DNA from 3 places in the Metabacillus sp. KJ11-3 genome. Region 3 is predicted to be linked to each of the others. Evidence: riboswitches for the same ligand, from Rfam matches in the RefSeq annotation. Region 3 holds a riboswitch; each other region holds the start of a gene.

Region 1 (10,430 bases), 2.1 Mb from region 3:
AGAAATGTTTACTGTTGCAGAGTATTGGCAGAATGATTTAGGAGCAATTGAAAATTACCTTACTAAAAGTGGTAACACTCACTCTGCCTTTGATGTGCCATTGCATTATAATTTTCAACAAGCCTCAAATAGTAGCGGTCATTATGATATGAGAAATCTATTAAATGGTACTCTGGTAAAATCACAACCATCCAAAGCTGTAACTTTCGTTGATAATCATGATTCACAGCCGGGGCAATCATTAGAATCAACAGTTCAAAGCTGGTTTAAACCACTAGCCTATGCTTTTATATTAACTAGATCAAATGGATATCCCACACTTTTCTATGGTGATTATTATGGAACAAAAGGTTCATCTTCATATGAAATTCCAGCTCTTGGTACTAAACTTGATCCTATATTAATAGCACGTAAGACTTATGCCTATGGTACACAACATGATTATATTGACCATCATGATGTGATAGGCTGGACACGAGAAGGAGATAGTTCACATTCAAATTCCGGGTTAGCAACTCTTATAAGTGATGGTCCGGGTGGAAGCAAGTGGATGTATGTAGGAACGCAAAATGCTGGTGAAACATGGAGAGATATTACTGGAAACTCCTCTAATAATGTTACGATCAATAGTGATGGATGGGGTAATTTCTCTGTAAATGGTGGTTCCGTATCAATATATACACAGTCTTTAAAGTAACAGACCATAACTTTAAAATAAAGTTAGAGTAAAAGATTACACAAACCCATTTTTTTGTAAATAAGAAGAATCTATTTTGATAAAAGTCGATCAAAATGGATTCTTCTCTAGCTGTTTTAATTATGGATTTTATTCCCTTTTTATCCAATCCCCATTTTCACAAATGTCCATACAAATAAGTAATGATGTGCATAAGTTATATCAGCTTCTAACTATTTTATAGGTAAAGGAGAGTTAACTATGTACCCACATTATCATACCATTATTACCGGAGCACATCCGGGACAGCCGGGGGCTTGTACAGCAGAGTACAATCACCATACTCTTTATAACCACCACAATCCTCCTACTAACAACCCTTACAATCATAACAACAATTATACGCCTTATTATAACTACCACTTCGTCCCTACTTGGTGGCATCAAGTTCCTTCATATCCCCGATATTGTTCAGGTAAATGAGTAAATCTCAGGATCAACTAAACTTTAAGCGAAGAGCTTATTAAATCAACACGCCAAAGAAGCTGATCTACAAAATTGCGTACATCAGCTTCTTGCCCTTATTCAATTATTTCCACACGTACATTTTTTCGTCCCCATTGCAGGGCATCATCATGGTTAGGAATGAACACATCGATTGAATTCCCGTTCACACCGCCACCTGTGTCTGCTGCTATGGCAATACCATGGCCATCTACTTTTACAATGGAACCAAGCGGAATGACGTTAGGATCTACCGCGATTACTTTCGCGTCGGGATATTTTTTCAAATCAAGACCCATTCTCGTCACACCTGAACAACCGTTACAACTTGCCGTATATGCAGTGCTTTCCACCGTTAATGTTTTACCAGCAGCTGAACCACGCTCAGCCTTACGATCTAATGCCGATCTTGTATTCGGTCCTGCAATTCCATCAACCGCAAGTCCTTGTTGCTTTTGAAAGCTCTTGACTGCACTTACTGTGCCGTCTCCATATATACCATCGACACTTGATTTATAGTGACCTGTTTGCTTTAACTGATACTGAATATGTATAACTTGCTTCCCAATGTTTCCATTTCGCAACACTTTTAACGCATGGTTTGTTTGCGGCCCGGCAATTCCATCAACCTTCAGGCTGCGTTTACGCTGAAAGTCCTTGACAGCCTCTACAGTAATATCACCATAGTATCCAGTTGATGTGTGATACGGGAATACTCCTTTTGTCATCAAATAATCCTGTAGTTCCGCAACATCCTTACCTGTTGACCCCTTCGTGAGTATCCGATCCCCTAGCGCTGATGCTGTAAAAGTAGGTCCTACCATCACAAGGACCCCAACTGCAAAGACTATAAACATGTCTCTATACCTTTTTAACATAAAAAATCCTCCCTAAATTCTTTTTACATTACAGAATTCGGGAGGAACTTACATTATTCGTGTATAAGAGCAAGAATCACATCATTAGGCCCTTAATCATCCACTTTTTTGAAATTAACTGTTCTATTTGGTACATATATGAGGAATGAAGAAGTGTTAAGTAAAAACAAAGTAGTTTATTCCAATATATCTTTTTAAACCTGTATAAAGGTATGCCATTTTAACAAAATAGTCCTATTTCATTTAATATGATTAGTAATATAGCTAAATATAAAAATTAAAAATGTATTTTAGAATTTTTTGAGTACTTTGTAAAAAGTAGTTGGAACTGTCAAATGAATACTGTATACAAATCTAGGCTGAAGATCCTTCTATCCTACTTTTTAACTTAAATAAATCTTTTCCCTTATTCAACTAGTCTGCCCTACAGCTACAATTTTGCAAGTTGAAATTGCAAATTTAACGATTGTATCATCATTTATTGGTAAAGTACCTAACACTATGCCAAGACCTGTTTGTTCTACGTTAAAACCTACTGCAGTAGAACCATTACTTGCTAAAAGATTAACTGTAGAACCGATAAGTGTATCCAAAACTTGTCTAATAGGTCGTTCACGACAATCACAATCGCACTCAGAATCAACAGGTGGTAATAAGTTGATAGTAGGTCCTGGTGGTAAAAATCCTACTCCTATTACATCTGAAATATTTACCACGAAGGTAGCTGCTCCATCTGTAACAGTAACTAAAAAATCATTCACTTCAACAATAGTGTATAAAAAAAGAGAGGAGGTACATTTGGTGCATCTGCAATAGTAGCAAGAATTACAGTTTGCCCCTCAAGTTGTTCTAAGACTGACTGAAGTGGAGTTATACAACAGTCACAAATACTCAAACAAGAGGGACCAGGAGGACCTGGAATTCCTTGAGGTCCTTGGGGTCCTGCCTCACCTTGTGGACCTGGAGGACCTGGAGGACAAATAGGCGGACATTCATTTTTACGAACGGTAGGACAACAACCGTTAAGCCCCATTCTAGCTACTTTTCTTTTTTGGACATTTAATCACCCCATTATTCCTTATCTTTTAGGGTACGCTTTTAATAAATATTTGCTTGGATCAAAGCCTAGAGGCATGGTTGAATTTAACCATTAGGAAGGGAACATTTTCATTTTTTCTGGAGAATAATATAGATTTGATCAAACATTTTACCAACTAATAATTTACTAAGAGACTTAAATAATAATTAATCTATAACTTAAGCCAAATGCGTTAAGGAATTCGATTATATTTTTGTCAAACTTACTTAGCGTACAAAATTTCTAAAATGTTGACGATACATACTAAAAGCTGCAAACACCAAATCGATGCATGCAGCTTTTAGTTTCCTTTTCTATTAATATAAAATGCTCTCATTCAATTAAAGTCACTTTATTTTGTATTAGTCATTATCATTTTGTTTTCTGCGTGATTCTCCGCCTTTTTCTCCAATTTCTTGATAAAATTCTTTATCATGATTTTCAGAAGTCGCTTCTCCGCCTTTTTGTCCTATTTCTTGATAGAATTCCTTATCATGATTTTCAGAAGTGGCTTCTCCACCTTTTTGTCCTATTTCTTGATAGAATTCCTTATCATGGTTTTCAGAAGTGGCTTCTCCACCTTTTTGTCCTATTTCTTGATAGAATTCCTTATCATGGTTTTCAGAAGTGGCTTCTCCACCTTTTTGTCCTATTTCTTGATAGAATTCCTTATCATGATTTTCAGAAGTCGCTTCTCCGCCCTTACGTCCAATCTCTTGATAGAACTCCTTATCATGATTTTTTGAAGTAGCTTCTCCACCTTTACGTCCTGCTTCCTCTAATGTCATTTTCTTATTATTATCTTTACTCATTTTGTACATCCTCCTTTAAGTTTTTCTTCTTATTTGCTTACGCTAATCTTGTACCACCTTCTTTTCCCTCTAAAACCTACTTTTTCTTGTTTAATCGTTTTGTAATATTTTTAATCTAATCATTATGTTTTATCTGTTATATAGTGGGTAAAAAAATACAAAAGTAGAATGAAAGATTCTACATCTCAAGGAGGTATGGTTATGAAACGAGCATTAATGATTGTTGGTATAGGAGCATCTGCTTCAATATGGTTATCTTCTAAATCGAATAGAGTGAAGCTGGAAAACTTACTAAGAGACTGGAAACGGATGATAAGACCTTCTTCTTATGTAAAAAATAAAAGTCTCCCAATTGAAAAGGGAGGAAATCCACATCCTTATGATCTGGAAGACAATAAAATGGTCAGCGAAGGTGCTATGTATTCAGTAAATTTCTATAATGAAAAATTACAGTAGAAAACATGATTCCTTATTACCAAGCCTTTCTTTTCTATCAAAATAAAAAATAAATAGTTTGCGATAGTTTAATGAAGCGGCGGTAACTAAGTACCCCGCTCATTTCTTTGTTTTAAGAAGTAGTGTGTAAAAAATGATAATCATCTTGGTGAGGTGGAAAAATGGCTTTATTTTTTCTAGTAATTTACTTCATCGTCATTGCAACTGTCATTGAAATTCATGTCATTTTATTTCGGTTAACAGATCTTAAGCTCGAAGTTTCAAGATTCCAAGTCATATCACTTATGACAGGTACAGGCTTTACAACAGGTGAATCAGAACTTATTTTAGGCCATCCTATCCGAAGAAAGTTGGCTATCTTTCTTATTTCGTTTGGTGCTGTCTCACTTGCTGTGATTATATCGTCTATTAGCAATTTCCTCTCTAATAGTATTAAAACAAAAGAAGTTCTTTATATCGCAGGTGGAGCAATCCTCATCCTTGGTTTGGTAAAACTGCCCTACATTCAGAATTTATTATCTAAGCTTTTTGCTAATAAACTGAAAAGAAATATTGAAATAGCTGATTTACCGATACGGGATGTATTTTTAACCGAGGAAGAAGATGATCTCCTCAACCTCCACATTTATAAGGAATCATCTCTCTTTTCTAAAACAATGAGCCAAGTGATAAAAGAGCATGAGCAGTTGGAATTTGTTGTTTTGTTTATCAAAAGAGGTGAAATAAAGATTAGAAAGAAGATTTATGATACAAAAATTCATGAAGGCGATCAAATTCTACTATTTGGGAAAAAGGAAATCATTAATGATAAATTCAAAGAGGATGTAAAAATCATGGAAGAGAAACGTAAAAAGCAGAATCATACTCCAATAGAAGAGCATTCGGTAAAGCACGAAAAAAGCCCTTAATAAGCTTTGCAGTTTGTAGACAAAGTAAAATTTGCTAGCCTTTCAGACTGATTGCTAACGCTTGCGTATCAAAGCACGAAGCCTTGTGAGGAGCGGAGTTACCGGTGTTGGTAATGAGCACCGTAGCAAGGTGAGTAACGAAGAAAGCGAGCGTTTGTCAACAGTCTGAAAAAGCCCTTAATGGGCTTTGGGGGGTTAAGTTTATACTAAATACTGTTCCATACTCGCTCAAGATTTAATGGAACATAGACTTTATCTCCATGAATCTCTCTATGGATAATACACTCTTCCATATCTTGACTTTCACCACGACCGACTATATTTTTACGTTTGGCTCTTGTGTTTTTTCCTAATAGATTATCTAAGCTTACTTTACTAGATTTCATTTTCCATTCTCCCTTTCTTAAAAATTAGTAGTAGTTTTCTTTATGGAGCTTTTACCCATATATATAAATGATGAAACAACAATTTTGACTTTTTTTAGAACTAGATTCAGCTTAATAATTTTTAAGAGAAGCTTTTATTTTGTATTTGCTACATGTTCCTGTTATCTTTGTTCTTGTATTATTACTATAATTGTCCAAATCTACGAATCTTTGTTAACTGCGAAAAATTATATTGCTTATTTTACCCAACTGCTTTATGATGGAACTATACTAAAGATCAACTATATATTGATTTTTATTTCTATCAAAAAACTATATATTGTATACATACAAGAAATAGGCGCTATTTAGCTTAATTGGGAATCTGGTGAAAATCCAGAACTGTCCCCGCAACTGTAAATGTGACGAATTGAGAAAACCACTGTACCTCATGTATGGGAAGGACTCATAGTAGGAAGAGCATAAGTCAGGAGACCTACCTATACCTTGTGAAAGTTTCAATTTCTTCGGGGACTGAGAAGATGAAACGATAGTAACCTCTTGAGCTATTCAACTTCCTAAGAACTTGCTCTCTTTCTGTCGTTTTATCTCCTTATCCCTGCCAATAAACGACAAGACGGAGGAATATTCATGAGCAAGACAACCTTATCCCCAATGATCAATGGACAAGAAGCCTTTGATTTTACAAAACTAACTGCATTTATTAAAAATATCCATCAACATTTTCCAACATTAAATATTGACGAATATCTGAACAGAATTGAAAATACGATTCTGCAAAGAGATTCCTATACATCTGAACAATTAACAAATCTGCTTATTTTAGAAGGGCTATCAAATATCCATGAACTAGAACCTGAGTGGACCTATTTTTGTTCACATATTTATTTAGCCAAGCTATATAAAGAAGCTGCTCAAAACCGCGGATATAATAAAAAACAAAAATACGGTAATTTTTACGAACTACTTACAACACTTGTATCAAAAGGACTTTACAGCACAAGTCTAGTAGAAAATTATACGAAGAATGAGATTGATCAAATTGGTTCCTTTTTAAACCCTGACAATGATTACCTATTTACATATATTGGACTTCGCACATTAGCTGACCGCTATTTAACAAAGGATTTCTCAAAACAGGTGTACGAATTGCCACAAGAACGATTTTTAGTGATCGCAATGACGTTAATGGCCCGCGAAAATAAAGAAAATCGTCTTGCGCTTATTAAGCAAGCATACTGGGCTATGAGTAATCTTTATATGACAGTTGCCACACCAACTCTTTCAAATGCAGGAAAGCCTATTGGACAGCTTTCAAGCTGTTTTATTGATACGATTGATGACAGTCTTCAAGGAATTTTTGACAGCAACACAGACATTGCCAATCTATCAAAATCCGGTGGCGGTGTTGGAGCTTATCTTGGTAAAATTCGTAGTCGTGGAAGTGATATCCGCGGATTCAAAGGTGTTTCTTCCGGCATTATTCCATGGATGAAGCAATTGAACAATACAGCTGTCAGTGTTGATCAGCTGGGACAACGTAAAGGAGCGATCGCTGTCTATCTTGATGTATGGCATAAAGATATCTTCTCCTTCCTTGATGCCAAGCTCAATAACGGTGATGAAAGAATGCGGACACATGATATCTTTACAGGCGTCTGTATCCCAGACCTTTTCATGGAACAGGTTGAAGCACGCGCTGACTGGTATTTATTTGATCCACATGAAGTCCGTACTGTTATGGGCTTTAGCATTGAAGATTTTTACGACGAACAAAAAGGAAATGGAAGCTTCAGAGAGCGTTATTGGGCATGTGTTCAAAATGAACAGCTTTCAAAGGAAAAGGTCCCTGCTATTGAGATTATGAAACGAATTATGATCAGTCAATTAGAAGCAGGAACACCATATATGTTCTATCGGGATGAGGTAAACCGTAAAAACGCAAACTCTCATCAAGGAATGATCTATTGCAGTAATCTTTGCACGGAAATTACGCAAAACCAAAGTCCAACAACTGTGGAAGAGCAATATACGGAAGATGGAAAAATCATCACAATCAAAACACCGGGTGATTTTGTCGTATGTAACCTTTCATCTATAAATCTTGCGAAAGCTGTAACTGATGATGTGTTGGAAAAACTGATTCCTATCCAAGTAAGAATGTTGGACAATGTGATCGATTTAAATACAATTCCTGTTCTTCAAGCAAGATTAACAAATGAAAAATACCGAGCAATTGGATTAGGAACCTTTGGTTGGCACCACCTATTAGCTCTAAAGCAGCTTAAATGGGAGCATGAAGAAGCGATTCAATTTGCTGATGAATTATACGAAAAGATCTCTTTCTTAACGATTTCAGCAAGCATGGAACTTGCGAAGGAAAAAGGTACCTACTCTGTGTTTAAAGGCTCCGATTGGGAAACAGGTGCTTATTTTGACAAACGTGGGTATCAAACAAAAGAAAGTAGCTTTGATTGGGGCGCACTAAAAAGGAAAGTGGCAAATTACGGAGTAAGAAATGGATATTTAATGGCCGTTGCACCTAATGCTTCGACCTCTATTATTGCAGGAAGTACAGCAAGTATTGATCCAATCTTCCAAAAGGTTTATTCAGAAGAAAAGAAAGACTATAAAATTCCGGTAACTGTTCCGGATCTTAATTCAACAACAACTTGGTATTATAAATCTGCTTATTTTATTGATCAGCATTGGAGCATTAAACAAAATGCAGCACGACAACGACATATCGATCAATCAATCTCGTTCAATCTTTACGTACAAAATACAATTAAAGCCAAGGATCTGCTTGACCTTCATCTATCAGCATGGAGAGAAAGATTGAAAACTACTTATTATTTACGATCTACTTCCAGTACGATTGAAGAATGTGATTCTTGCGCTAGTTAATTTCTTTAGGTAAATATTTTTTAGGAAAGCTCTTTTCAAAAATGTTTTATATAAGTTCTTTATAAGAAAAGGTTGATTGGAGCGGAAGGTTCGAGACTCCTGTGGGAGCTGTGGGACAGGTGAGACCCCGGAGGCGCTTTGCGCTGTGGAGGCTCACCGCCCACCCCACGGAAAGCGAGTATCCTGGAGCTCCAATCAACTATCTCAATACTTATTACAAAGACAACAAGGTTTGCGAATAAGACCTTAAGTCACTCTCACTATTCCCTAATTGTTAAAAAGGAGTCTTCATATGGAACTAACGAAACGAAAAATCATGGATGCGGCTGCACCAAACCGCTCAACAGGTATTATAAATGGTGAAAGCTCAAACGTATTAAACTGGGATGATGTTTCATTTCCTTGGGCATATCCCCGCTATAAAAAAATGCTGGCAAATTTTTGGACACCCTTTGAAATCAATATGGCTCAAGATATTAAGCAATATCCCGATTTAACCGAGGATGAAAAAGAAGCCTTTCTGAAGATTATCGGTTTGCTGGCACTATTAGATAGCATCCAAACCGACTATGCCGGTAAGGTTTCTGATTATATAACAGATTCAAGTATCAATGCGTTAATGATCATGCTTGCACAGCAGGAAGTCATTCATAACCATTCCTACTCCTATGTACTATCAAGCCTGGTACCTAAGCATGTACAGGATGAGGTGTTTGAATACTGGAGAAGTGAACCGATTTTAAGAAAGCGAAATGAGTTTGTTACAAATGGATACGAAGCATTTGCTGAACAACCCAATGTTGAGAACCTACTAAAGTCGATCGTATATGATGTGATATTAGAGGGCCTTTTCTTTTACTCCGGATTTGCATTCTTCTACAATTTGGCCCGCAATCAAAAAATGGTGGCAACAAGTACAATGATTAATTATATTAACCGTGATGAACAAATTCATGTTGACTTATTCGTCCAAATTTTTAAGGAAGTACTGAAACAATATCCGGAATACGATACAGATGAGCTTGCTACATTTGTTAAAGAAACATTTATTCAAGCAGCGGAACTTGAAATTGAATGGGGTCAATTTATCATTGGAAACAAAATGGATGGAATTAATATAAAAGATGTTGAAGATTATATTAAGTTTTATGCGAATGTTCGATCTAATCAATTAGGGTTTGAACGCCCGTTTGAAGGATATCGCACAAATCCGCTCAAATGGATTAAAGCGTATGAAGAAGTTGATCTTGGAAAATCCGACTTCTTTGAGCAAAAGTCAAGACAATATACCAAGGTTAACCATGCTGATAATGGATTTGATGACCTCTAAACAGGTCATCCCTGCTTAAACAAACATTAATTAAGAGGGAAATCGACTCATTTACTTACCTTCCTTCCTAAAATCTTGTTTTCTTTCCTTACCTGTTCAATATCTTTAAAACATTCCTGCTACATTTTTTACAAAAACCTGTTTAATATTAAATGACTAGTGGTAAATGTATAAAGTAAACAAGTACGAAATGGTAGAGGATGGATAAAAATGAGGTTTTCACCACTTTCAGACAAGACCTTATTATATAGCTTTTACGAAGCAAAAAAAATAGAGGTTAACCCTGACTTTATTAAAATGCTTGAGACAGAGATTAAGGAAAGAGGTCTTCATAAATCACAAATGACAGAACAAAAACTAAAAAATATTAATTAAAATATGTAGGGTGTTAACAGTCTTTTTCACCTTTTAATTACCTATAATGGACAGTCAACATGACTGTCCATTTGTTCAAAAATCTTCTTCTTGGGTTAAATCCTTATTTGAAAACACATT
Region 2 (10,430 bases), 390 kb from region 3:
GGAAGCTGATTATTGCTCTTGAACCGGATTTTCATTTTAAACCTGAAGTTGAGTTATATAATCTTGTGAAAGATCCAAACGAATTACAAAATGTAGCAGATGAGGAGCCGGAAATTGTCAATTTATTAACAGGAAGGCTTAATGAATATATAAGGAAGCGAGAACAAGAATGTGGCAGAAAAAATCCAATGTATACAAACCTAAATTGGCATGGTTTAGACCAAGGACCTTTTAATACTTCACAGGAAGCTTACGACTCATTATACATTGGATCCATTCATACTGCCCAAAAGTTACAAGAGAAGAAAAAAGAAGAACAGCTTTAATTCATTTTAAATTAATGCAAATACTTCGAAGGAGTTTTTCTTCGAAGTATTTGATTCAAGAAAGGATAGAGAAATAATGATAAAAGCAGCCGTTATAGGAGTTAACAATATCGGGAAAATACATTGTCGTTATTTTAGAGAAAATAACGACACCGACCTAATTGCTGTTTGTGATTTAAATAAAGAGTTGGCTGATGCAGCAGCCAATGAATTTAACGTACAAGCATATACAGATTTGAAAAGTATGTTAGAAAATGAGGAGATTGATGTTATTAGTATTGCAACTGGTGGTAAAGAAAACGGTTCCCATCATTATGCACCTGCTAGAATGGCGATTGATGCAGGGAAAGATGTACTGGTAGAAAAACCTTTATCTAATAATATTGAAGAAGCTCGCGAATTGGTGAATTATGCAAAAGCAAAAAACGTACGCTTAGCATGTAATTTAAATCACCGTTTTGTACCGGTTGCAGAACAGGCTAAGAAGTGGATTGATAATGGAGACCTCGGAACATTATTATATCTTAATATGAAATTAACAATTGGCAATCCTAACGAATCTAGTCCCTGGATCCACATGAGAGCCCTTCACACACATTCAATTGATGTGATTCGTTATTTTGGAGGAGATATTAAACGTGTTCAAGCATTCATGACAAAAGCACCCGGGAGAAAAGTATGGTCTACAGCTTCAATTAATTTAGAATTTGAATCTGGTGCAGTTGGGCATTTAACGGGTAGTTATGATATGGATAACAACCATCCGATAGAAACTTGTGAAGTTGCCGGCAATAAGGGGAGGTTTTTTATTGATAATGTATATGAAAACTTAACGTTTTATCCGCATAAAAGCAGTGAATTAAAGGTGTTTCGCAATTCAGTTCTAACGGGAATGAATGGTTTTAATGAAACTTTTAAAAATAGAATAAATACGTTTATTAGTGAGATAAAACAATCTACTCCGCCGGAAAAAATCACCGGCTCTGGTCATGAGGCATTAGCAGCACAGGAAGTAATAGAAGCAGCTATTCGCTCACAATTGGAAAATGGTGCAGTTATTGAAATTGGAAAATGAATATGTAGTAAAAAAACACCATTTTCATTTCGGTAATTGACTAAAAAAAGAGATTGTTTAATACTTATTGTAAGCGTTTACTAATATATGAAAGAGAACGTTTACTTACTAGATAAACATCCATGTTATTTTATCTAGAGGAGGCACATATATGTCAGCAACTACATATCAAAGTAGTGAATATATGAAAACAGAAGAATTTCCATTTTGGATTCAGAGATTTCATCATGATTCTACAAACATACCTCCTGCGCATTCACATGAGTTCATTGAACTTGTATTTGTAGTTAAAGGCAATGCAAGACATATATTTGAAGAACAATCCTACATGATCAAAACAAATGATGTTTTCATCATTAATCCCGGTGAAGTTCATACGTTTAATATTGATAAAGGCGAATCATTAGAAATTATTAATTGCTTATTTCTTCCTAATTTAATTCAAGACTCCTGGTTAAAAGAACTAGGTGTTTCTCAATCAATGGATTATTTTTATATTCATCCTTTCTTAGATAATAACGAGCGTTTCCATCATCTCTTAAATTTAGATGTCAATACCTCATCAAGATTTTTACATTTATTAGAAGGGATGATGTTTGAATACAACAGGGAAAATTCATGCTACTCCACTTTAATACGTTTACAGCTAGTAGAATTGTTAATCATTTTGTCCCGTCAATATAATGATAGAAAATCAAGATGTATGCAACCTCTCTCAAAGCAAGATGATGTAAACATTTTGATTCAAAGAATATGTGGATATTTAACGAGAAACTTTGATCAGAAAATCTCCATCCAGACCCTCTGTCACTTATTTAATATCAGTCCACGTCATCTAAACCGCCTATTTAAACAAGAAACAGGACAGACCATAATCGAGATGGTACACAATATCAGAATTGAAAAAGCAAAACAATATTTGATAGAAACCGATGAAAAAGTGATTAATGTTGCGATAAGAGTCGGGTATGAAGACCCTGCGTTTTTTAGCCGCTTATTTCGAAGAATAGTTGGCTGTTCTCCCGGTAAATTTAAAGCAAGTAGCTACATTACAAGTATTAAAGTTTGATGCTCACTTATATGAAAAGAACCGATAGATTTATATTAAATAGTTATCTATAATATGTTTTAGGAATTTAATCATTTCCTCTTCTATTTTTAACCATGTATCATTCATCAACAAATCCATTTTACAAACGACTAAGTCTATATTATACTCTCTAATAGAAAACAAAAAAATAAATACTGAACAAATAGGTTTCTTACCATATGTAAGACTAAGAGGGAAGTTTGGTGTAAATCCAACACGGTCCCGCCACTGTAAGCGAAGAGTAAGGTTATGTAAGAACCACTGTGTGTAAAGCATGGGAAGGAATAACCGGCATTCAAATTCGTAAGTCAGGAGACCTGCCTATTATGTTTTTTAAGCTTCCTCGAGGAAAGGAATGTTTAAAGTGCTCTTTAGTCAGTCTCTTGCTGCTTTATTGCTATTATTTTTATAGTAGATTGGATGTTTATACATATCTTGAACAAGAGAAATACCATTTAGATGCCTTTATTCAACGCTTTCTATAGAGAATAGCGTTTTTTTGTGTTCAAAAAAGAAAGGGAGAATGAACAAATGAATACGTTTATGAAAAAGTGGGGTTTATTAAGTGTTGTTCTTTTGTTAAGCATGTTCATGATCGTGGGGTGCGGATCTCAAGAGGATACCACACAAGGTGAGCAGAATACTAAGAATGATTCGACTCAACAAGAAGAGAATAATACTGAGAGTGCACAGGCGTTTCCAGTCACGATAACGGATGATGCAGGTAAGGAAGTAACCATCGAATCTGAGCCTGAATCAATCGTTTCTATCCAAGCGAGTAATACTGAAATTCTTTTCGCTCTTGGACTAGGTGATAAAGTGATAGGTGTTTCTGATTATGATAACTACCCTCCAGAAGCATTAGAGATAGAAAAAGTAGGTGCTCAGGATATCAATGTTGAAATGGTACTATCCCTTCAACCTGATATTGCGTTAGTAACCGATTATCATAATGAAACACACCCTGATATTTTAAAGCAACTTGAAGAAGCAGGAATTAAAGTGGTTGTTGTTGGTGATACCTCTTCATTTGATGAAGTATATAAAAATATCCAAATGATTGGACAAGCAACAGGGACTGAAGAAAAAGCTAACGAAATTGTAACTGATATGGAAGACCGTCTTGCTGCTATAAAAGAAAAAGCTGCAGCTGAAATTACAGAGAAAAAGAAAGTATGGGTAGAAGTTTCTCCATCACCGGATATCTTTACAACAGGTAAAAACACATTTATGAATGAAATGCTGGAATCAATCCAAGCAGTTAATGCCGCAGAAGACCAAGAAGGCTGGGTGAAATTAACGGAGGAAGAAATTGTTAAACTAAACCCTGATGTGATTATTACAACGTATGGCTATTATATAGACAATCCAAGTGAACAGGTATTAGCACGTAAAGGGTGGACAGAAGTACCAGCAATTAAAAATAAACAGGTATTTGATGTTGATAACGATACAGTAACAAGACCAGGTCCGCGTTTAATTGAAGGAGTCGAGACACTTGCGAAGCTTATTTATCCTGAAGTGTTTGAAAAGTAAAATTACGTGGCTGTATATTCTAAGCGGAGGGTTTGTACTTAGTACAGCCCTCCTTGGTTTATTTATTAGCAGTGTCCAAGTGCCGATTCCCACTATTTTACATATCATTTCTGACAATGCATTCGGTTTTGGGTGGCTGGGAGAAATTCCAAAAAATGAAGAGATGATCATATGGAATATTCGTTTGCCAAGAGTACTGCTGGGGTTTTGTGTTGGGGCATCTTTATCATTAGCAGGAGCCGCCTTTCAAGGACTGTTACGAAATCCATTGGCAGATCCTTATACAATCGGGGTGTCGTCAGGAGCATCACTTGGTGCGGTGTTTGTTATCTTTTTTCAATTTTCGATAATCGGCTTAGGAAGCTTTACACTTCCTGTTGTGGCAATCATAAGTGGCTTTATTACTCTTTTCCTCGTTTTTGGCCTTGTGAAATTAAGCAGTCGAAACCTGGCAATTGAAACGATTATTCTGGCCGGAATTATCGTAAGTGCATTTATTGGCGCCATTGTCTCACTAATTATCTCATTAAGTGACCGTGATTCAATGACACAAATTATTTATTGGCTGTACGGTAGTGTTGGGATGAGAAGCTGGACACATGTAACATTAATTATTCCGTTTATGGCGCTCGGGACCTTCATTTTATTTGCAAATCATCGGGAGTTAAATGCATTGGCACTAGGTGAGGAAGCAGCAGACCATATAGGTGTTGATGTGAGAAAAAGAAAAATCTTTATTCTAATTGGTGCTTCCCTATTAACAGGTGCAGCTGTTGCGGTCTCAGGCTCGATAGGTTTTGTCGGACTTGTTATTCCACATCTTATTCGCTTAATAACGGGACCGAATCATCGCCATGTTCTACCATTGTCAATGCTTGTAGGTGGAGCATTTCTCATTTTGGCAGACTTAGTATGCCGAACCATTATCGCTCCCAAGGAAATGCCGATTGGTGTGATCACAGCTTTAATTGGTGCACCGGTTTTTGCACTTTTATTAATTAGAGAACGTATTGGGCGGAGGAGATCGTAAATGATAAGAATTCAGAACTTAGTTGGCGGTTATTCACATCCGCCCATTATAAACGGTATTGATGCAGATATCAAAAAAGGTGAGTTTTTCACCCTCCTTGGTCCAAACGGAAGTGGAAAAACGACCATTTTCAAGCTTATTACAGGTCAACTACCGATTATAGGTGGAGATGTGTATTTATCAAACCAATCGATTACAAGTCTATCCAAGCTTGATAAAGCGAAAAAAATGGCTGTACTCACCCAGGAAGCAAATGTATCATTTGATTATACGGTTGAAGAAATTATCGCACTCGGTCGATACCCGCATCAAAAGGGTTTTCTCAAACAACTTACAAAACACGATATCGCCTTAATGGATCATGTCATGGATATGACAAGTATTACCCAATTCAAAAAAACTCCATTTCGCATGATAAGCGGTGGGGAAAAGCAAAGAGTTTTATTGGCGAAGGCTTTAGTGCAGGAACCTGAAATTTTACTTCTAGATGAGCCTACCAACCATTTAGATATTAAGCATACTTTTCAAATGCTCGATTTATTAAAAGAACAACAGCAATCAATGGGATTAACCATTTTTGCCATTTTACATGATTTAAATGTGGCATCACTTTATTCTGATCGCATCGCCCTGCTGCATCATGGGCAGTTTCTAGAAGTTGGGGATGTAGAAACGTTAAGAAAAGTGAATCAGCTGAAAAAAGTGTATGAGGTGGATGTACTTTCTCAATCACATCCAACAATTCCAAAGCCACAGTTGTTATTGACTCCAAACCATCGTATATCTCCACAACCTTATAATTTTAAAGAATCTTATGCGATTAAACAAACGAAGGAATTTATCCATGTTCAGTTCAACCATCCGTTAAAATCAATATCTAATGGTGTAATTGGCGATGGAATTCAGTGGCTCACTCATTTTTGTAATTTTCATGTGAAGAAAAATTATCATTGTGATGAGCCGCCTAAAGATGTACAGACCAGGATGAAAAAAATGAACATCCCATTTGAACAAGCACTTGGGATGATGACAGCTGTTATTTTGGAGGATGTTGTCATAATAGAAGAGGAAGTAAATGGAATCCAGCTGCTTGCTATTGTGACTGCAGGTGTTGGAAATGCAGTTGATATCACAAAACAACCAATTACAGAACCAGTTCAAACGATTGGAACAATCAATACTATGCTCTTTATTGATGCACATTTTACAGATGGAGCACTTGTTAATGGGTTACTGTCAGCAACAGAAGCAAAAGTCAAGGCTCTAACCGATTTAAACATAAAAGATCCCCAGACTAAGTCAATGGCAACCGGCACATCAACCGATGCAGTTGTTCTCGGTTTAACACAGCAGGGAGAAAAAACTCCTTATGCCGGATCAGGGACGGTTGTTGGCCGGGCAATAGGTCAAATTATTTATAAGGCTACATATGAAGCAATCAAGAAATATTTACTTCGCGTAAACAAAGGTCGTTATGATAGAAAAGAGGAATCTTGATGCAACAGAAAAGATTAGTCATTGCAGGAACCGGAAGTGGAGTTGGAAAAACAACCCTTACAATTGGGTTAATGTCTGCCTTAATAAAACGTGGACTTATTGTCCAAGGATTTAAATGTGGTCCTGATTATATTGATCCAAGTTATCATACGGCAGTTACAAAAAGAGCTTCTCGAAATTTGGATAGTTGGATGCTCTCCCATGATCATGTTATCGACATCTTACATCATGGCAGCATTGGTGCTGATATTTCCGTTATTGAAGGAGTTATGGGCTTTTTTGACGGGAAAAACCCGGAAACGAATGAGGGAAGTACAGCAGAAATCAGTATCATTACGAAAAGTCCGGTTTTATTAGTTGTTAATTGTGAAAGCATGGCCCGTAGTACTGCTGCTATTGTGAAAGGCTTTCAACTTCTTTCGGACGGACCGAACATTGTGGGTGTCATTGCAAATAAAGTCGGGAGTGAGGGGCATTATCAGCTTGTAAAAAAAGCAATTGAGAAGGAATGTCTTGTACCTGTTGTCGGATATTTAAAAAGAGAAATGGATATCGAGATACCTGAACGTCATCTTGGTCTCATTCCTTCAATTGAACGTGGTGATCTTGATCAATTTTTTCATACATTAGGAGATTTAGTCAGTGAAACAATTGATATACAAAAACTAGTCGAATTATCGGCAGCAGATCCTTTACCTTTAAATGAAGAGTCTTCTCTGTTTAAAACTAAAAAAGAACAAATCGTAAAAATTGCTGTAGCAAAAGATGCAGCGTTCAATTTCTATTATCCTGAGAATCTTGAAATGTTGGAATCAAAAGGAGCAGACATTGTTTATTTTTCACCACTTGAAGATGAAGAGTTGCCTTCAGACATCGACGGCCTTTATATCGGCGGGGGCTTTCCTGAGGAATTTGCCCAACGATTAGAGAAAAACCAAAAAGCAAAGCATTCTATTAAAATGTATATAGAACAAGGGCTACCAACACTAGCTGAATGTGGCGGGTTCATGTATTTAACAGAATCAATTAGAACAACTGAATTGAAAACCTATCAAATGGCAGGAGTCATTCCTGGTAAGGTTCACATGCAACAAACTTTAGCTGCTTTAGGTTATAGAGAAATAAACGGTCAAAATGGTAATTACCTTTTAAAGAATGTCGTAGGGAAAGGACATGAATTTCATTATTCCACCTATGAATCTACGGAAGATAACGTTCCTTACGCATACGAAACAAAAGGACTTAGAGGAATAAAAAAGGAAGGGTATTTACTTAAAAATGTAGTGGCTGGCTATACACATTTTCACTTCGGTTCAAACCCTGACATGGTTGACAACTTGATCGGTAAATGCCTTGAATACAAACAAAATCGGGGGAATCATCATTGACTAAACATACATATACCATTCCGGAAAAATCCACAGAAATGGGAAAACAAGTCTCACTCTATATCAATTCATTAACAAAACCGCTTGGAAGTTTGGGAAGATTAGAAGAACTGGCGATTTCACTAGCTGAAATAAAAAATGAATCTTTTCCAACTGTAAGTCCTGCAGGAGTACTTGTCTTTGCAGCAGATCATGGCATAACAGATGAAGGAGTATCAGCTTATCCAAAAGCTGTTACAGAACAGATGGTCCTTAATTTTTTAAATGGCGGAGCAGCTATTAATGTATTTAGTAGACAAATAGGAGCGCTTTTAAACATTATTGACATTGGGGTTGCAAGCGATCTTGATCATTCAGATTTAATAACCAAAAAAGTACGATATGGGACAGGTAACTTTCTGAAAGAAGATGCTATGTCTCGTGAAGAAGCCGAAAAAGCAATTGAAATTGGTTATAAAGAGAGTATTGAAATCATTAACAAAGGTGCACAATGTCTGATTCTTGGTGAAATGGGAATTGGCAATACAACAGCAAGCAGTGCAATTTTAGCTTTATTAAGTGGAAAAGCGATTGAAGCTGTCGTTGGTACTGGTACTGGAATTACAGAAGAAGGCATCCAGCATAAAGTTTCTGTTATTAAGCAATCACTTCAAAACCGAAATCCTGATTCATCTGATCCAATCGATCTCATCTCGAAGGTAGGTGGACTAGAAATTGCTGGTATGACAGGTGCAATGCTTGCTGCAGCTAGCAAGCGAGTACCGATTCTTGTTGATGGGTTTATTTGTACGATTGCGGCATTACTGGCAAAGCAACTTTCACCGAATGCTTCAGATTATATGATTGTAACACATCGATCAGTTGAACCTGGTCACCAAATTGCCCTTTCATTATTAGGAAAAAAACCACTTTTAGATTTAGGTCTCCGGTTGGGTGAAGGAACAGGAGCAGCGGTTACTTACCCAATTATTCAATCAGCTACACTAATGCTAAAGGAAATGGCAACATTCGAATCTGCTGGAGTTTCTCAAAAAAGCTAGGAGGTAATTGATGATGGAGAAAAAAGGTTTAACACTTGTATACACCGGTGATGGAAAAGGGAAAACAACGTCTGCTCTTGGATTAACATTGCGGGCGGTAGGAAGAGGGTACAAAGCAAAAATCTTTCAATTTATAAAATCTCCCCAGCGTTCATATGGAGAACAAATTGCCCTGAAAAAATTAGGTGTGGACATGGTTCAACTAGGTATTGGCTTTACATGGACCAAAACACCTGAAGAGCATCGGGAAGCATTGAGAGTTGGCTGGCCGAAAGCAAAGGAAGCGGTACTAAGTGGAGAATATGATGTCGTGATTTTAGATGAGCTAAATAACGCACTTTCTATTGAGACTTTTCCAATAGAAGATGTTTTACCCTTACAAGAAGTGATTGACGTGATCCAAAATCGTCCACCACACGTTCATCTTGTTATAACGGGTAGAAATGCCAAACAAGAAATTAAAGATGTAGCCGATCTTGTCTCTGTCATTGATGTGGAAAAGCATTATTATAATGAAGGAATTCCTGCTGTGAAGGGAATTGAATTTTAACCGCGCAAAGGAGTTCATACATATGAAAAAGGCAGTACCTTTAATGATTCAAGGCACACATTCTGATGCTGGAAAAAGTGCGATTGTAACAGCACTATGCCGTATCTTTATGCAGGATGGCTATAAGACAGCACCATTTAAGTCACAAAACATGGCACTCAATTCTTACATCACAATTGATGGAAAAGAAATTGGCCGGGCACAAGGTGTGCAAGCAGAAGCAGCTAACATCATTGCGACAACTGATATGAATCCGATCTTGATCAAACCGACAGGAGCTTACCAATCTCAAATTGTTGTACATGGTAAACCATTTAGAAATATGAAAGCAGGCGAATACCGGCAAGACTTCTTTCAACAAGGGTTAACATTGATAAGGGATGCTTATGATAGATTGGCATCTAGCTATGACCGAATTGTGATTGAAGGAGCGGGAAGTCCGGCAGAAATTAATTTAAATGACCGTGAGCTTGTAAATATGCGTGTTGCCAAAATGGCTGATGCACCCGTCATATTAGTTGGTGATATTGAAAAGGGTGGTGTATTTGCGAGCTTAGTAGGGACACTCCAGTTATTAGAGCCGGAAGATCGCAACAGAATTATTGGTGTGATCATTAATAAATTCCGCGGGGATGTCTCTTTATTAGAACCAGGCTTAAAATGGTTTGAAGAATACACCGGTGTTCCTGTATTAGGGGTTGTTCCATATATTGAAGATTTGTTTATAGAAGCGGAAGATTCAGTTGTTTTAACAAATTATTCTTCTAAACAAGATCTCTCCAAAGATATTGATATTGCTGTCATTCGCCATCCGATGATTTCTAATTTTACTGACGTAGATCCATTTTTTGAAGAAGTTGATTGTCATGTTCGATTCGTGAAACATGCAGATGAACTA
Region 3 (10,430 bases):
GGACATGTATCCGGCACCGTTTGAAAAACCTTATCCAATTGCCAAAAGAACCTATGAATATTTAGAAACATTACTGCAAAAAGAACAAATGAAAATATAAAAAAAGTAGATAAATCGGGGAGTACTTTGCAGACGAGGTACTTCCTGAATGAGAATCGTTTGAGAAGAAGGCGCTCAAAATGAAAAAACCACTCGTGTAACCTATTTCAACTATTTAAGAAATAAATCATAAATAGTTGGATTAGGTTATACAAGAATCATAGTTAGTCTTATATGAAAAATCATTATTTTTGAATATGAAAGCGCTTAAATTTAAGTTGTGGAGGAGTAACAAGATGAAAAATAACCGATATATTCTTACAGTTGTCTTAACTGTTGCATTAGCCGGCTTTCTTTTCGGTTACGACACAGCTGTTATCTCTGGTGCAGAACAGTCTGTACAAAGATACTTAATTGATACCTTAGGGTTAGGCTCGTTTGCTCATGGGTTAACCGTGTCAAGTGCATTATTTGGATGTGTGGTAGGAGGCATCATTTCAGGGTACCTTGCCAATAGAATAGGGAGAAAGAAAACATTAATAATAGCTGCTATTTTGTTCTTTTTATCAGCGTTAGGTAGTGCTTATCCGGAACTGCTATTTTTCACAAAAGACCAGCCTACCATTGGTTTGTTGCTAATGTTTAATTTGTACAGGATTATAGGTGGAATTGGAGTTGGGATTGGTTCTGCTATCGCTCCTGTATATATAAGTGAAATCTCACCTCAAGGAAGTAGAGGAAAGTATGTGGCACTGTACACATTAGCGATCGGAGTCGGTGCGCTAGTCGTATATATTGTAAACTTATCGATTGTATCCGGTCAGAGTTCTGCATGGATTGATGATATTGGATGGAGATATATGTTTGCTTCAGAAATGATACCGGCTTTTCTCTTTTTTATTTTACTATTTTTCGTACCAGAAACCCCGAGATATCTTTCTATAAAAAAAGATTATCATCAAGCCTTATCTATTCTGGAAAAAGTAAACGGTTCTAAAAATAGGGCACAAGAAATAATGGATGATATAAAAACTTCTTTATTAAATCAAACAACAGGTAAAGCTCATATTTTCTCATATGGAAAACTAGTCATCGGTATAGGAATAGCTATTGCAATATTACAACAATTAATCGGAATTAATGTTATTTTATATTATGCCCCAAGGATTTTTGAAGAATTGGGTGCCGGTCAAAATGGATCTATGTTGCAAACTGTTATTGTTGGTGTTATCAATGTTGTATTTATGGCCTTGGCTATTTTGTTTGTAGATAGCTGGGGCCGAAAGCCATTATTAATTGGAGGATCTATTGGTTGTGCAGTAAGCCTGTTTACTGTAGCAGCATTAGCATCAATGGACATATTTGGGCTTTCAACATTACTATTCATCTTATTATATGTTGCCAGTTTTCAATTTTCATGGGGAGTCGTTACATGGGTCATCGTCTCTGAAATTTTTCCAAATAAGATTCGTGGTCAGGCGACATCAATTGCAGTAGCTTTACATTGGTTGGCTAATTTAACGATTTCATCTACATTCCCGCCATTAAACGATCTTTTTGGTGGTATGACGTTTGGCATCTATGGATTTATTAGTCTATTAGCTGTATTTTTCATATGGAAGATGGTTCCTGAAACGAAAGGGAAAACACTTGAGGAGCTGGAGGAAATTTGGGGTAAGGATCGTGAAGAGAGAAAAGAAGCTATATAGTTAATAATGCCCCACAGATGTCAGGTTTTTAAGAGGGATTGACTTTTTCTATCAATCAAGAAGATTTCAAATATAATAGTAGAAACTCGGAAAAGAAATACATTCACTGAAAAAATTTATAAGCAGAAGTGTATGAACTTCATACATTTCTGCTTATAATATCACATTGCTATTCGAGGTTAGCATGTTTAGTAAACATGGATTTAGAATTTAATCCTTCTAGCTCCATATATCTTAATATTAAACTATCGAAAAACAGTAACAGCGTTTGTTCAAAAAGTGATGCCATTGGTTGAATCGTTTGATACTCGCTGGTCTCCTGATCTTTAGGAGAACCAGGCATTTTGACAATAATATCGGCTAGTTTTCCAATGGTGGATTCAGGATTAATTGTTACAACAGCCACTTTAGACCTATAACCTTTTGCTTTCTCAGCCATGGAAATTAAGCTTTTTGTTTCTCCTGATCCTGAAGCAATAATAAGTAAATCATTTTCTGCGATATTAGCCGTAACTGTTTCACCGACAACATATGAATCGATTCCCATATGCATCATTCTCATGGCAAATGATTTTCCCATAAAACCTGATCGGCCTGCACCTGCAACAAACACTTTATTTGAGGATCTAATGGCTTTAACTAAACCCTCGGCATCAGCATCCGTAATATACTTAACAGAATGGTTTAATTCTTCCAATACTTTTGAAAGATAATAAGATGTTTCCATATATTGCCCCGATTATACTAAAGTAGCTTCTTTAACTAATTTTTGCATTTCAGATGCGACCGCTTTTTTGTCATCTTTCCCTGTTATTCCGCCACCGACAATAACTAAATCGGGTTGAGCAGCAATGACTTCCGGTAGTGTTTCTAGTTTAATTCCGCCAGCTACAGCCGTTTTTGCGTTCGATACAACACGTTTGATTGTGCGTAATTGCTCAAAGGAATTTTCTCCTGCAGCTTGAAGATCGTAACCTGTATGTACGCAAATATAGTCAACGCCAAGAGCATCAATTTCTTTGGCACGTTGTTCAATATCTTTCACATTAATCATATCAACTAAGATTTTTGTACCATGTTTTTTTGCTTCTTCAACCGCACCTATAATTGTTGCATCATCTGTTGCACCAAGAATTGTGACAATTCCGGCACCTGCTTCAGAAGCCTTCATCACTTCATAGCCCCCGGCATCCATAACCTTTAAATCTGCTAAAACTGTAAGATTTGGAAATGCTTCTTTTACTTCTTTAACTGCTCTTAATCCTTCGTTAATAACGACTGGTGTACCAATTTCAACAATATCTATAAATTCCTGAACTTCACCCACCACTTGTTTTGCTTCTTCGATATTTACTAAATCTAATGCTAGTTGTAATTCCATCTTATTTCCTCCTTAACGGCTACTGTTTGAGTTTTCTTACAGTATCAATTATATTAGAATTATTCAAAACTAAAAGTACGCACTTTTAAATCATATAGTGTATAAAAGTATACTAATTGCTATTGAGTATACAAAGGAGGAACCCATGAGCCGTTTTGATGAGAAGACATTTAATTGCGAAAAAGAACTAACATTACAAGTGATTGGTGGAAAATGGAAAATGCTAATCATGTGGCATTTAGGAAAGGATGGAACACTGCGTTTCAACCAATTAAAATCATTGATTCCAGGAATCACACAACGTATGTTAGTCAATCAGTTAAGAGAACTTGAAGAAGACTTAATCGTTCATCGTGAAGTATATCCAGTTGTACCTCCGAAAGTGGAATACTCTTTAACCGAACAAGGAAAGACATTAATGCCGATCTTAGAGTCAATGTACGAGTGGGGAAAGAATTATCGAAAAAAATATTTAGAACACACAACATTCACAGAGGATGATGCCAAATAAAGATAGAGTGCTAGGTGTAAATTTTCATCAACCTACGATATGGTAAATCATAAAAAGAAAAAGTCAAACTGAATAATTATTAGAGAAGCGATATAGTCGTTTCTCTATTTTTATATTGAGTGGGCTTGAGGGCTAAGGTATTTCTATTATCGGTTTAATAAAAGACTTACTATAGAAATAGGTTCTGTAAAAATTTGGATTTCGTAAGCGATCGGGTTAAATTAAGGAATAACAATCTAAATATTGTGAAGAAATATACTTAAACTAACGCGGCAGTACAGCTTAACTAGAAAGAATAATCAATTTCATATCGAATCCATTACGAGTATGTATGACCAGATTGGATAGTAAATAGAAGTTAATTATGAAAGGTGATCAGGAGAGATTGAAGGATCAGGTTAATCTAATAAAAAAGAAAACTTCACGGTAAAAAAAGGGGAGATTTAAAAGTGTTAGATAAATCATTACCATACTTTAATGTAATAATGAAAAGAAGCTTTGTTAAGCCAATTACAAATGTTGAATTGCCAAAAGGATACTCGTTTTCCTGGTTCACTGAAGGTAAAGAAGAACAATGGGCCAAAATTGTAACATCTGTTGGTGAATTCCAAAATACTGAAGAAGCGCTTAAATACTTTCATTCTCATTATTCACCTTATTTTGATGAACTAAGAAAACGACTTCTATTTGTTCAAAATAAAGGTGGTGAGGAAATTGGTACAATCACAAGCTGGTGGGATTTTGGAGGGCCGGAAAAAGTACCATCCATTCATTGGTTCGCAGTAAAAAAAATTATCAGGGCTATGGACTTGGGAAGGCTTTGGTATCTGAGTGCTTAAATAGATTCCTATTTTATGAAGGTTAAAAAGATGTATTTTTACATACACAGACTTGAAGTTATAAAGCAATTGGGCTTTATCTTAAGGCAGGTTTCGAAATTATGGCGGAGGAAAGTTTTGCACATTACAAAAATGATTATGAACAAGCAATGCCTGTCTTGAAAGAAGTATTAAATTTATAGACTTTTTTGAACAAACGGGGAAGTTCAAAAAGAACTTTTAGCCCGAGTGGGTAATTGCTAGCATAAGGAGACTAGTTCATGAATAGATATGATATGTTCAGCCAGTGATAGATCAATTAAAGAAAGATAACGGGGGACATATATGTTATATATATGATATCCAACCAAATACATTGAAACGGTGGTTTCATTTATCGTTTTAGGTATCACACATGGTGAACATATTCTATTAATTGAAAATGACAGAAATATGCTTCACAGCAATTGAGCAAAGAACAAAGAAAAAACTTACACATCATGAATAATTTTGACTTCTATTGGGCAAATGGAGATTTTTATCCTCATACAATTTCCCTATATTTGTCTAATAAAATTGATTCGTTAATTCCAATAACGATTCTGTTCGGACTTGGGGACATATTGAGTGGGGAGATCTAGAAGACATCAGTGATAAGAGCTGGAGCAATTCGAAAAAATTGCAGACTGTGTAGTAAATGAACAAGGCATCATTTCGGTATGTGCCTATGAAGCGTGCGGTTAGGTAAAAAGCAAAAATCTAGTTTTAGGTTAGGCTCTTTGTCTTATTTGTGATAGTGTTTTTATGCATAAAATCTATTGATATTATCAATGTTTGAGTAGGAGTAATGAAAGAACTTCACAATGGAAGGGCTTAATGGAAATCTTAATACTATTAGACAATCGTGCAATCAAATCTTTAATTTATGACGTAATTTATAAAATATAAAGTATTGGAGTGAGAAAATGACAAGAAAAAATAAAATAGCTAGGATGAAACTTAACGGATGTTGTCCATCAAAAACCAAACCTCCGTGCCCTCCTACCTGTCCACCAGGCCCTCGAGGCCCTCAAGGAGAACAAGGACCACAAGGAATTCCAGGATCACAAGGACCTCAAGGAGAACAAGGACCTCAAGGAAAACAAGGACCTCAAGGAGAACAAGGACCTCAAGGAGAACAAGGACCTCAAGGAAAACAAGGACCTCAAGGAGAACAAGGACCTCAAGGAGAACAAGGACCTCAAGGTATACCAGGACCCGGATGTATAGAACCTCCTCCAGTAGCCACTCAAATTGTGTATGTAAATAAAGCTGGTAACGATGCAACAGCTGATGGTAGTGAATGTGATCCATTCTTGACCGTTACTGCAGCCATGGCATTTATCACAGATGCTTCTCCAACTAAACGATATGCTATCTCCATAGGACCCGGTACTTATACCGAACCATTAATTCATCTCAAGGCAAATGTACAATTGGTTGGAACTAATCATTTATTAACTCGATTAGCCATCCCTTTTGATATTGATGATCCATCATGGGATGGCAATCTTAATGTCGATAATCGTTCAGGTTTTGCAGACCTATCATTATTGACAGGACCCCTTAATTTTGACTTTTCAACAAATGCCATTACACCTTCCACTGGTAGATTATTCTTTGTTAGCGTTAATATTAGTCCGACGCCAGTCTTTACAGGAAATAGTACTTTTCTTAGTCAAATAAATATCCGTGACTCTCAATTATTCGGAGGGTATACACAGAATGGAGCCAATGTAACAATGTTCGCTTCCTATGTTGGAGGAGTACCTTTACCTTTACCACAACCAGTCATCACTATAAATTCTATTGTACCGTATGATACTCAAGTGCATCTTATCGGGGGAGGTACGGATGGTGATGTAGTCGTTAATGTGACAAACGGAACCGTTCCTATCGATCCTTTCGATCTCCTTAGCTTCGCTATTAAAGGTAGTTTAACTGTTAACGGAGTAAACACTGTTGCTACGAGAATTAGGGCAACTGTAGATTCTATACCTGTACGTAGTAGAGTAACTTTAACAGGAAATACCAGAATTGAATATTTGGATGATGCTGCTGGTTTAGGTTACACGCCAACTAATACAGGAGATTGGTTAGATCCTGACCCAACGACAGTACAAGAAGCCTTAGATAGAATGGCAGCTATTATAGCTGCAAATCATGGTCCTATACCGTAATAAGTACAAACTGATTGTAACAGTAGAAAATTATTTAAGGACTTTACTTTGAGTCACCCATTCCTCAAAGTAAAGTCCTTTCTTTATTTTATGAAAATCTACCATTATTTACTCAACAAATAACTTTCTTCCAGATCCTTTGCTATTCATATCGTTGATGAGGTGAATGAAAACCTGCTAAACTTCAGCCTAATGAGAATGAAATAGTAAACGATGTACAAAGGAATATTGTTTTTTGAAAGGTTGTCCCTTGATTAAGACTGTTTAAAAAAAGTAGATAAACTAAAACCATTTAAGGGGTATCTCTTTTAGACTAATTTGTAAAACTTAGGAAAGAATAGGAGCTGTATATATAGCTTGAAAAAAGGTGGAATCACTTTTGATAGATAACAAAAAAATCTCTCCACTTCAATTCGGATTATAAGTGGTTGTTTTTACGATAGGCAGCTCTATTCTCCTTACCCCTTTAGGACTAGCAAGTATAGCATCACTATTCGGAATAGGGATATCAATGATTATCGTTATTTTATTTAGTGTTTTAGCTAGACATTATCCGGGCTACAATTTTGTTGAATACTGTGAAATAATATTGGGGAAATGGCTAGGAAAAATAATTGCTGTTTCATTTGTGTATTTTTCTTTTGTTGGCGCATCGAGTTTATTATTTGATATGGGGTGTATTAGCTTGTAATGGGTTTTTATTACTTTCTCTCATTATCTTAGAAAAGAAAAAGAGAAATTTCTTAAAGAAAAGAATCCATGAAGATGAAACTATATCATAACAGATTAGATTGTTTTTAATAAAGAAGCTTATTATAGATAAAATGTATCCAAAGAAAAGGTAATCGGTTGATTTTGCAGAATACTTTTTCGTAAGTACCAGTAAATTTCCCGATATGTGTGTTCATATTTGACATTTAACCAGAAGTTAGTAGAAGAAATTAAGGGTGTTTCTATTATATTATTTGTCTCAGATATATTAATAAAAATGGGAAATATCGTTTGTTCCTTTTATGAATTGAAGGATAGAGTTTAAGAGTGTAAGGTTAAATTTAAGTTGTAACCCTCTAAATATTATTATCAATTAACATAAGTCTTAATTTTTTGCCATTATTTCATTATTGTATGGTATTATGTAAAAAACTTCATAATTATTAATATAGGTGCTATACCTTTCTCAAAGATAGATAGCTTAAAAGGGAAGTTTGGTGAAAATCCGACACGGTTCCCGCCACTGTAATTTTTGAGCAACTTGCATAATGTCACTGCTTTTTATGAGAAAAGCGGGAAGGCGCAAGTTGTGTAGAAGATAAGTCAGGAGACCTGCCTATATGAACATCACTGATAAACCTACGGGAAAATAGGGAGGTGGCTAGTTTTGCTTATCATATTTTGTGGATTTTTAGACACTACCTGTGTATTTTTCTAAGGCATTTCTGACCTCTTAAGTCAGGAGTGCTTTTTATTTTGAATTATTTAACACGGGTGCACAGAAGTAAAAAAGCCTGTTGTAACAATTGTTTTTAGGAGGAGAAGAAATGAAGAAAAGGTACAAAAGCTTGGCTACATGGTTTTTTATGGCATTATTCCTTATTGCATTAGTAGGTTGCTCAGCTAACGAGGAAGAACAAGTAGCTAATGACAGCAAAGAAGTGGGTGAAAAGACTGCTACCTTAGCCTTTACTTGGAGTCCATCAAGTTTAGATCCACATAGTGAAGATAGCTGGGAGGTAATGCGATCAGGAACTGCAGAAACCTTAATTAAATTAAATGAAGAATTAGTACCTATACCATGGTTGGTAAAATCATGGGAGCAAGTAGATGATCGTACTTGGTTGTTCCGTCTGCAAGAAAATGTAACATTTCATAACGGAAAAGTAATGGATGCAACGGCTGTAAAGAATTCTTTACAACGTGCCATTGAAAATAATCAAGGAACAAATGATTTATTAAAAATTAAATCTATGGAAGTTGTTTCAGAAACAGAGTTAAAAATTGAAACAACAGAAATTAATGCTGCACTAATCTCAAACTTAGCAGCGCCAGGCACGATTGTCGTGGATGTGGATTCTCTAGATAAAGAGGATAGCTATCCGGCGTTTACTGGTGTATATATGATAAAACAATTTAACCAAGACGAATCTCTAATTGTACATCGTTATGAAGACTATTGGGGTGAAAAAGCAAAACTAGCTGAAGTAACGATTAAGTTTATTGCTGACGGTAATACGAGATTAATGGCTTTACAATCTGGAGATGTAGATGGTGCAACCGATATTTCAGTTGACAACATTGAAGTTTTAGAAAAAAATGATGAATTTGAGGTTTTAACAGCTAAATCATTACGTACACATTTGATGATGTACAATTTGGAATCTCCCATATTTAAGCAATTAGCTATTCGAAAAGCTGTCGATTCATTAATTCCACGCCAAGAAATTGTGGAATCTGTTATGAAAGGTCAAGGAACTGTAGCAGTTGGTCCATTCTCACCAGTTTTACCATTTGGACAATTAAATGAAACACAGGAAGATGTTTCTGTTGAACAGTTAATGCACCAAGATGGTTGGACAAAAGGCAAAGATGGTTTGTGGGAAAAAAACGGGAAAGTATTTGAAGCCACCCTCTTATCATTCCCACAACGTCCTGAGCTAACTGTTATGGCAGAGGTTATTCAAAGCAAATTACTTGAACAAGGGATGAAAGTAACTATTCGCCAAGTAGAGAATATTGATGAAACACTGAATAATGAAGAATGGGATTTAGCCATGTATAGTATGCTTACTGCTCATACAGGTAGTCCAAATTTTTTCTTAGAGGTTTTCTATAAATCGAATAGTTCATCAAACAAAAACCATTTTGCTTCACAGACAGTTGATGAAATGATCAATGAATTACATCAAACAACTGATTCAGAAAAAATGAATTCTTTAGCAATCCAAATTCAAGAGGAAATTGGAAAGGAAGTACCTCATTCATATATTGTATATCCAAATACTGTATTTGCAGTGAACAATAAATTGAAAGGCTTTGAGGCATTTTCAATCGAGTATTACTATAATAATGCCAATGTTGACAAAGAGTAATCATACATTATGCAAAAATTCGTACTACAACATACTCTTCAATTATTTCTTGTTATTTTTTTTGTATCGACGCTAACATTTTTATTGGTTAGAATTTCGCCTGGAGATCCGGCAACGATTATGTTAAAAGCCAATGATGTTCCTGTTTCTGATGAAGCTATTTATGCACTAAAGAGTGAACTAGGCTTAACAAATTCTATTGGCGTTCAATATATTGAATGGTTACAGCAAATATTTACTGGGCAATGGGGCGAGTCATATGTTTCAGAAAGGCCGGTCATAAGTGAGTTGTTTGCGAGGTTACCAGCTACGTTAGAGCTAGCATTTGCAGGGCTTGGCGTTATGTTATTAGTGACTTTGATTTTAGGAATCTCTACGGCTGTTTATGAAAATGGAGTAGTGGATAAAATAGGGCGTGTATTAGCACTCTTAGGTTCAGCGATACCTACATTTTGGTTAGGATTCTTATTTATGTATCTTTTCTCAGTTCACTTTGGATGGTTACCATCAATGGGAAGAAATAATTGGGAAAATTTAATTTTACCAGCGACAACATTAGGTTTCAGCCTTGGGACAGTATATGCGCGAGTTTTGCGCATGCAAATGCTGGAGATGTTGCAGCAACCATTTGTTAAGGCATCTAGAGCAAGAGGAATATCGAAAAATA

What was found. A riboswitch is a leader RNA that binds a small molecule or an ion and turns the genes downstream of it on or off. The one in region 3 is predicted to bind cobalamin.
Region 1: it holds a riboswitch for cobalamin, as region 3 does, so the genes downstream of both, AC0L8O_RS18975 (ribonucleoside-diphosphate reductase subunit alpha) here and AC0L8O_RS09070 (ABC transporter substrate-binding protein) in region 3, are expected to answer to the same signal.
Region 2: it holds a riboswitch for cobalamin, as region 3 does, so the genes downstream of both, AC0L8O_RS10670 (ABC transporter substrate-binding protein) here and AC0L8O_RS09070 (ABC transporter substrate-binding protein) in region 3, are expected to answer to the same signal.

What each region holds. Positions count from the first base shown of each region.
Region 1 is NZ_CM147865.1:3,804,713-3,815,142, forward strand. Features, by position in the region: gene amyS (alpha-amylase) at 1-697, shown strand, start outside; gene AC0L8O_RS18940 (hypothetical protein) at 938-1,159, shown strand; gene AC0L8O_RS18945 (peptidoglycan-binding protein) at 1,258-2,058, opposite strand; partial or broken gene AC0L8O_RS18950 (hypothetical protein) at 2,469-3,028, opposite strand; gene gsiB (glucose starvation-inducible protein GsiB) at 3,499-3,948, opposite strand; gene AC0L8O_RS18960 (hypothetical protein) at 4,150-4,404, shown strand; gene AC0L8O_RS18965 (hypothetical protein) at 4,566-5,312, shown strand; gene AC0L8O_RS18970 (hypothetical protein) at 5,519-5,698, opposite strand; cobalamin riboswitch at 6,020-6,195, shown strand; gene AC0L8O_RS18975 (ribonucleoside-diphosphate reductase subunit alpha) at 6,353-8,605, shown strand; gene AC0L8O_RS18980 (ribonucleotide-diphosphate reductase subunit beta) at 8,898-9,935, shown strand; gene sda (sporulation histidine kinase inhibitor Sda) at 10,146-10,310, shown strand; gene AC0L8O_RS18990 (transcriptional regulator SplA domain-containing protein) at 10,386-10,430, opposite strand, start outside.
Region 2 is NZ_CM147865.1:2,094,889-2,105,318, forward strand. Features, by position in the region: gene AC0L8O_RS10655 (sulfatase family protein) at 1-326, shown strand, start outside; gene AC0L8O_RS10660 (Gfo/Idh/MocA family protein) at 403-1,401, shown strand; gene AC0L8O_RS10665 (AraC family transcriptional regulator) at 1,553-2,470, shown strand; cobalamin riboswitch at 2,640-2,830, shown strand; gene AC0L8O_RS10670 (ABC transporter substrate-binding protein) at 3,035-4,027, shown strand; gene AC0L8O_RS10675 (FecCD family ABC transporter permease) at 3,990-5,057, shown strand; gene AC0L8O_RS10680 (adenosylcobinamide amidohydrolase) at 5,058-6,554, shown strand; gene AC0L8O_RS10685 (cobyrinate a,c-diamide synthase) at 6,554-7,942, shown strand; gene cobT (nicotinate-nucleotide--dimethylbenzimidazole phosphoribosyltransferase) at 7,939-8,982, shown strand; gene AC0L8O_RS10695 (cob(I)yrinic acid a,c-diamide adenosyltransferase) at 8,993-9,532, shown strand; gene AC0L8O_RS10700 (cobyric acid synthase) at 9,555-10,430, shown strand, end outside.
Region 3 is NZ_CM147865.1:1,709,676-1,720,105, forward strand. Features, by position in the region: gene AC0L8O_RS09030 (sugar phosphate isomerase/epimerase family protein) at 1-100, shown strand, start outside; gene AC0L8O_RS09035 (sugar porter family MFS transporter) at 336-1,748, shown strand; gene hxlB (6-phospho-3-hexuloisomerase) at 1,918-2,475, opposite strand; gene hxlA (3-hexulose-6-phosphate synthase) at 2,488-3,129, opposite strand; gene AC0L8O_RS09050 (winged helix-turn-helix transcriptional regulator) at 3,275-3,640, shown strand; gene AC0L8O_RS09055 (hypothetical protein) at 4,090-4,479, shown strand; gene AC0L8O_RS09060 (exosporium leader peptide) at 5,424-6,677, shown strand; gene AC0L8O_RS09065 (GerAB/ArcD/ProY family transporter) at 7,102-7,368, shown strand; cobalamin riboswitch at 7,822-8,022, shown strand; gene AC0L8O_RS09070 (ABC transporter substrate-binding protein) at 8,216-9,763, shown strand; gene nikB (nickel ABC transporter permease) at 9,773-10,430, shown strand, end outside.